Regions from separate parts of the Verrucosispora sp. CNZ293 genome, predicted to be linked through region 2. Evidence: riboswitches for the same ligand, from Rfam matches in the RefSeq annotation. Region 2 holds a riboswitch; the other holds the start of a gene.
What was found. Region 2 has a riboswitch for cyclic di-AMP ahead of CLT74_RS12580 (C39 family peptidase). Riboswitches for the same ligand answer to the same signal wherever they lie in the genome.
Positions count from the first base shown of each region.

Region 1 (3,607 bases), 1.5 Mb from region 2:
GGACGAAGGACGGGAGGTGCAGACGCCCATCCCGACCGGGCCCGGGGCACCCCGCGTGGATGTCGACGACGACGTCATCCTGGTCTCGCTCACCGACCCCGAGGACCCCTCGGTCAGCACCTACAACATCGCCGAGCACCAGCGCGGCAAGCCGCTGGTCTGGCTGGCCGTGCTCTTCGCCGCCGCCATCGTCGCGTTCGGGCGGTTGCGGGGCCTGGCGGCGCTGGGCGGCCTGGCCGCCAGCTTCGCCATCCTGCTGACCTTCGTGCTGCCCGGCATCAGCGCCGGCCGGCCGCCTCTCGTGGTCGCCATCGTCGGCGCCTCGTTGATCATGTTTGTGGTGCTGTACCTGACCCACGGCATATCCGCCCAGACCTCGGTGGCCGTGCTCGGCACGCTGGCCAGTCTGGTGCTGACCGGGCTGCTCGGGCTGGCCGCGACCGGGGCCACCCACCTGACCGGATTCGGCAGCGAGGACGCCACCACCCTGTCCATGTTCCGCGCCGACGTCGACCTGCACGGCCTGCTGCTGGCCGGCATCATCATCGGCTCGCTGGGGGTGCTCGACGACGTCACGGTCACCCAGGCCGCCGCGGTCAACGAGCTGCGCCATGCCAACCCGAACTTTTCCCGCCGGGAGCTGTACCGCTCGGCCACCCGGGTCGGGCGGGCCCACATCGCCTCGGTGGTCAACACCATCGTGCTGGCGTACGCCGGCGCCTCGCTGCCGCTGCTGCTCCTGCTGACCGCGGACTCCCGCGCGCTGGGCCAGATCCTGACCAGTGAGTTTCTCACCACGGAGATCGTCCGAAGCGTGGTCGCCACGCTCGGGCTGATCGCCGCGGTGCCGCTGACCACCGCGCTCGCCGCGCTGGTCAGCACCGCCGGGCGCGGCGACGCCGGCACCCCCACCGGTGAGCCCGCCCCCGTAGTTCCCCGGCCGGCGACGGACCGGGCCGAGGCGCTCCGCGCCCTCAGCGCACCACCCACTCGAAACACGTCCCCCGCCACCCCTTCGGGGTGGCCCGACCCGGACAGGAGCACGGACACCACATGGTGACACTCCTCAGTGTGACCGCCCCTGCCGATGCGGCTCGAAACCGTGTCGCTGGTCACTCAAAGCGATTACGAAATGACGCATCTCGTCGGGTTCGGGGCGTAGAAGCACAGATGGACTGTCGGGTAACCTCACTGCCGGTCACCGCCGGAGGCGCGCAGCGGCGCCAGCGGTGCCACCGCCCAATCGCCGTCAGGCGAGCCGGGAACCCAGGTACGTGGGGTGAATCCGCGAAAGCGGTAGGGGCCACTTCCGTCCCGAACCCGTCAGCTAACCCGGTCGGCGGTCGATGGAAGGGAAAACAGTGACGGCACCCCTACGCCGCTGGTTGACACCCGTGGTGGCCGTGTTCGCCGCGTTCGCGGTATTCGCCGGTCCGATGCCGGCTATGGCCGCGCCGAACAACCCCAAGCCGGCGGAGCACGACGACGACCCGCCGATGCTCAACGATCTGATCGAGGCGGCCAACCGGGACTACTCCAAGGCCAAGGCGAAGCTGGAGAAGTCCAAGAAAAGGCAGCTGAAACTGGCGGTCGAGGTCCGCTCCGCGCAGGCCGACCTGGACGCGCTCTCCCCGCAGGTCGCCCAGATCGCCACCCAGTCGTACCGGACGGGCCGGGTCGGCGCGATCGCCATGCTGTTGCAGAGCAACGCACCGGACTCGTTCATCGACCGGGCCTCGGCACTCGACGAGCTGAACCTGGTGAACGACAAGAAGCTGGGCGAGGTCAACGCGATCAAGATTCGCGCCGAGCAGGCCAAGCTCGCGCTCGACGCCGAGGTGCGCGAGCAGAAGAAGCTGACCAACGACATGGCGCGCAAGAAGACCGAGGCGGAGAAGTCGCTCCGGCTGGTCGGTGGTGTCGGCCTGACCGGCGGGCTGGTGGACGCCACCTCGCCGGTGGCGCGGATCGCGCCGAACCGGGCCTCGGACGGCGGCTGGAAGCCGGAGTCGTGCAGCCAGAACGACCCCACCACGTCGGGCTGCATCACGCCCCGGACGCTGCACATGTACAAGGAGGTCAAGCGGGCCGGCTTCAACAGGTTCGTCGGCTGCTTCCGCCCGGGCGACAAGTTCGAGCACCCCAAGGGCCGGGCCTGTGACTGGTCGTTGCAGAACAGCGGCTTCAGCCCGTGGCACAACAACGACACCCGGATCTACGGCAACAATCTGGCGGCCTTCCTGGTCCGCAACGCCGACCGGCTGGGCGTCTACTACGTGATCTGGAATCGGCAGATCTGGTTCGCGGCGACCGAGCGCTGGAGTTCCTACAGCGGTCCGTCCAACCACACGGACCACGTTCACGTGTCACTGCTCTGATCGCCCGACGCAACGCACCGAGGGCCGTCCCCGCCGGTTGGCGGGACGGCCCTCGTCGTCAGGGAGCGGTCGCCAGCGCGCCGGCCAGGTCGGCGGGTTCCGCGGCCACCGCCCGCACCTCACCGGCGGCCAGCCGGTACGACATGCCGACCACCGCGCACCGTCCGGTGGCCACCTCAGCCGCGAGGGTCGTGGAGGATTCCAGCATCGCCTCGACGGTCCGCGCGATGTGGATGTCCACGATCCCGTCCAGTTCCTGCACTCCAGCCTCCTGGGCCCGACGCAGGCTGGGCACCACGGCGTCGACCACGGCACCCAGGTGGCCCGGGGGCGTGGTGGCGGTGGCGAGTGCCTCGCGGGCCGCCTGTACGGCACCGCACGAGTCGTGCCCGAGCACCACCACGAGCGGCGTACGCAGCACGGCCACGGCGTACTCCACGCTGCCCAGCACCTCAGGGCCGACGGTGTGCCCGGCGGTGCGGACCACGAAGAGGTCACCCAGCCCGCGATCGAAGATGATCTCGGCGGCGAGCCGGGAGTCGGAGCAGCCGACGATCACCGCGAAGGGGTGCTGTTCGGCCGCGACGGCGGCCCGCCGCCCGGCATTCTGGTTGGGATGCCGCAGCGTGTCGGTGACGAACCGTCGGTTGCCGGCGAGCAGTTCGGCGAGAGCCCGTTGCGGGGCGCCGGGAAGGTCTGCGGTGAGCAGTTCGCGTTCGGGCCCCGGCTGCGGACCGGGAGTTGCGGGTCGACTCATCCGGCTGTACCTCTTCTCCGTGAGGAATGCCTGGTCATCCCGGGCCGGCGCTGGTCACGGGCTGCCAACACCGTCACATGCGACATAACGCACGTCAAGCTATACGTGATATGCATTTCATGCATCAGCCAACGCTTGCGTCGGATCGATCCCGCACCCCCGGTGGCAGCGCCACCCGGGCACCCGAACGGCAGGTCATACGATGGCGGACATGGCGAGCACTGACGGACGGGAAAACGCGCGGAATTGGACCTTCCTCACGAACCACGCGCACGTCCTGCTCGCCATCGCCCGTAACCCCACGGCCCGGCTGCGCGACGTCGCGACCGAGGTCGGCGTCACCGAACGTGCCGCCCAGGCGATCGTCGCCGACCTCGAAGCCGGCGGCTACCTGCACCGCACCCGGGTGGGCCGACGCAACGAGTACACCCTCAACCCGGCCGGGCGGTTCCGCCACCCGGCGGAGGCCGAC
Region 1 covers NZ_PEFR01000001.1:4,284,692-4,288,298, forward strand. The annotation lists gene CLT74_RS19455 (YibE/F family protein) at 1-1,060, shown strand, start outside; cyclic di-AMP (ydaO/yuaA leader) riboswitch at 1,227-1,357, shown strand; gene CLT74_RS19460 (VldE C-terminal domain-containing protein) at 1,362-2,378, shown strand; gene CLT74_RS19465 (carbonic anhydrase) at 2,437-3,135, opposite strand; gene CLT74_RS19470 (MarR family winged helix-turn-helix transcriptional regulator) at 3,338-3,607, shown strand, end outside.
Region 1: it holds a riboswitch for cyclic di-AMP, as region 2 does, so the genes downstream of both, CLT74_RS19460 (VldE C-terminal domain-containing protein) here and CLT74_RS12580 (C39 family peptidase) in region 2, are expected to answer to the same signal.

Region 2 (3,607 bases):
GAGGGGCGCGGACGGCGGCTGGGTGGCTAATCTCGAAACTCAACTTGGCGGCGTTCTCGCCGACAAGGACGACGACCTGAGCACCCTGCTGTCCCGGTGGGAGGCGGTGCGCAACGAGGCACTGTCCGGCCGCCAGTCGATCGAGCTGATGAAGGATGTGGTGAAGCCGTGGATCTGAACGGTGCGACGTGGCGCAAGTCCACCCGCAGCGGCGCTGGCGGCGGCGACTGTGTGGAGGTCGCCGACAACCTGACGGGCATCGTGCTGGTCCGCGACACCAAGGATCGCGACGGCGGCACGCTGGCCTTCACCCCGGCGGCCTGGGCGAGCTTCGTCGGCCTGGCGAAGCAGCACGCCCCGCACGCCTGACGAACCCCGAGCCACGTCGACCTGACGACACAGCACGACCCGCCGCCTGACGTACCCGACACGGAAGCCCTCGGCCAGCAAGGCCGAGGGCTTCCGTTCGCCGTGGGACCGGCGTGATCAGGCCGAGTAGCCGCGGGTGGCGGCCCAGTTGGCGAGATCGATGGTGCTGAGCCAGTACGACGGGTACGAGGCGTCGGCCGAGTCGGCGATCTTCACCAGCCGGCCGGAGTCCTGGTAGCCGACCACCGCGATGTAGTGCCCGCCGGGGAAGGAGTGCCAGCGACCGTCGGTGTCGGTGACGGTGCCGGCGACGTTCACCACGACGCCCCGTCCGTCGGTGACGGCGGCGACGACGTCCGCCTGGAGCTGGTCCATCTGGGCCGGGGTGGCCGCACCGCCACGGATCATCGTGGTCTCGTACGGGTCGCCCTTGACGACGGCGTTGAGGACGCGGGTGGTGTCCTCGGCCGAGTTGGTGCCGGCGAAGGTGGTGCCGAGCTGGCTGGCCAGGGCGTCCTGGCTACGCGTGACACCGGCGGCGCTGAGCGCGTTGCGTACCGCGGCGGGACCGCAGTAGTAGCCGTTGATCTGGGCCTGGTGGTCGTACCCGAGGACCTTCGACGCGGGCGGCTTCGGTGCCGCCTTCTTGGTTGTCAGGTCCGGGTCCGGAGTGGCCGAGCTGGGCTTCGGCGACGTCGCGGCGGCGGCGCGGGCCGGTGCCGGGCTGGCCGGTGCGGCACTGCTGGGCGCGGCACTGCTGGGCGCGGCACTGCTGGGCGCGGCGGTCGACGGCGCGACCGCTTCCGGGCTCGGCGCCACCACGGCGTCGTCGCGTAGGTCGGCTGCGGCGGTGGTGGCCTGCGTGGGGGCCGGGGTGTTCCCGGTGCCGGCGAGCGCGGCGCCGGTGCCGGTGGCCAGGACGAGCGCGACGGCCGAGCCGGCAACGATCTGGTAAGGACGTTCGGTGACCAGCCGGCGGAGCCGGCGGGAGAGGGCGTGCTTCACGGATTCCTCCACGGGCTGAGGGGGGAACGGCACACCGGCTCCGGCGGTCAGGTCGGCGTCAGGACACCGACGACCACCCGGTGAGCGGGACAGGCCGTTCAGGGGTACGCCCGGACAACCCGGGCGGTGCGATGACCGGGGTCAGCTCGCGGCGGTCGGGCCGGCGAGGACGGGCACCGCGGTGCCGTGGAGGCGGGGGAACAGGGGGATCACGTCGAACCGCACGAGGGCTGGAACTCCTTCCGTCACCGCCGACCGGGTTAGCTGACGGATTCGGGCGGGAAGACGCCCTACCGCGGGCCGAGGCTCGCGGATTCACCCCAGTGGTGCAGTGGGTCCCCGGTTCGTGAGATCACGATTGAGCGGGTCGGTACGGCGTCGCTTCCTGCGATCGGTTACCGCACCGGACGGGCTGACACTACTGGTCGGTCACCTCGAAGCCAACCCGCCCTGAGCTGCTTAAACATGATCCAGTGCGGCGATTTTCGGGTACCTGAGAACTGTCGTCGCTCAATGGGACCGACGGCATTCCGGGCACCTTCGGGTGACAACCGGACGCCTCGCCACCAATGTCGACGGAATTTGCTGGGTAATCGTCTCAACTACGAACAGTGACCGAATTTCCGGCCGTTGTGACCCAGCTCACGGAATTTCAACCCAGCCTCGCTGGCCGCCAGCGCAGCACCGTGCCGGGCCGCCCGACGGCGATCCGCCCGGGGACGGCCCGCAGGTCCGGTCGGAGTCGCTCGGCTGCCGCGTACGCCTCGGCGGAGAGGGCGCGGGCCGCCTCGCCTGCCAGTTCCGCCGCCCGCCACAGGTCACGCTCCCGCTCGGCGGCCGACAGGTAGGCGGCCTGGCGGTTGTCGCGTACCACCCGGGCGAGAACCACCTCCTGCTCGGCCGGGTGACGCCGGGGATCCCAGCCGGACCGACGCGCCAGCACGTCGCTGAGCTGCCGTGCGGTCAGGTCACCCCGCCAGTGGGCCGCCATCGCCGCCCGGCGGAGCCAGCGCTCCCGGGCCGCGTACTCGGCAGGGGTCCGGGGGGTGCACGGGGTCGGCAGTCCGGCGACGCCGGCCAGCCGCCGGGCGACGGCCTCTGCCTGGTCGTACGCGGCCCAGGCGCGGTCCAGTTCCGCCTGGGCCAGCCGCCATGCCGTACGCCGTCGCTCGGCGTTCTGCCCGGCGCCGGCTGCCGCGACCGCCACCTCTCCCGCGTACCGACTCAGGTCGGCCTGCTCGCTTGCGGCGCGGAGCGCGTCCTCGTCGGCGGGTTTCTCCGCCGGCCCGGCCGGCTCGGGGCGGGCGACAAGCACGGTGAGTACGCCAAACGCGAGCACCAGCAGCACCGACCAGATGGCGGCGGCGCGGGGCACCTCGATCAGGAACTGGTAGAGAACTGTCTTCTCCATGTCGGCACCTCGGGGAGATCGGTACGGCACCGGTGGCCGTACCGGCAGCGGATCGCGGATGGCGTTGCGCGCGGTCGCGGGTTGGGATGGGCGGTGCCGCTCGTTCTGGCCGGCACCGACGGCGCGGCGGGCGGCAACGGGCTGGCAGGTGCTCGGCACGGGGGCGGCACCGAACGGTGCGCACGCGCCCGGGACGGCCGCCAGGGGCAAGGCGTACGGCGTCGCCGGAATCAGGCGCGCGGTGGGGCGCGGGCGGCCCGGACGCCCCCGACCTGGGCGGCAGTCCACCGCGGGCCGCCCGCAGCGACGCTGCCGAGCGCCGTCAGCCCGGGCCGACCGGAGGCCGCCGGCTGCATCGCGGACACTTCGGCCTGGTCGGCGGGATCGTCGGCACCCTGCGCGGTCGGCATCACCAGGCCAACCACGTCGAGGGGTGCGGCCTGGTGCCAGCCGGCGGATGCCGGTGGTACGGAGGTCTCGACCGGTGGCACCGTAGCGGTGAGGCGGTCGATGGCCGGGTGGCCGGGCAGGTCCCAGGCGCCGAGGGTGAAGGCGGCGGCGACCGCGAGCCCGGTCAGCAGCCGCGCGGCCCAGCGCGCCAACCACCACAGAGGACGGGCCGGCGCGACGGGAAGCACCTCCCTACGCTACCGCCACAGCCGCCGGGCCGCACCGGTCATCGGGCGTGTCGCACCGCCCGGCGCGTCGCGCACGCACATCGATTCACGCAGGTCAGGCAGCCTCCAGTTGACCGTCCTCAGTGGATGGATCGGCGCTCCGCTCCCGTCGCGGAATTCGCGCCGCCACCTGTCACCCGCTGGC
Region 2 covers NZ_PEFR01000001.1:2,772,893-2,776,499, forward strand. The annotation lists partial or broken gene CLT74_RS12570 (helix-turn-helix domain-containing protein) at 1-178, shown strand, start outside; gene CLT74_RS12575 (DUF397 domain-containing protein) at 175-369, shown strand; gene CLT74_RS12580 (C39 family peptidase) at 487-1,386, opposite strand; cyclic di-AMP (ydaO/yuaA leader) riboswitch at 1,609-1,749, opposite strand; gene CLT74_RS12585 (hypothetical protein) at 2,027-2,785, opposite strand; gene CLT74_RS12590 (hypothetical protein) at 3,016-3,423, opposite strand; gene CLT74_RS12595 (acyltransferase family protein) at 3,543-3,607, opposite strand, start outside.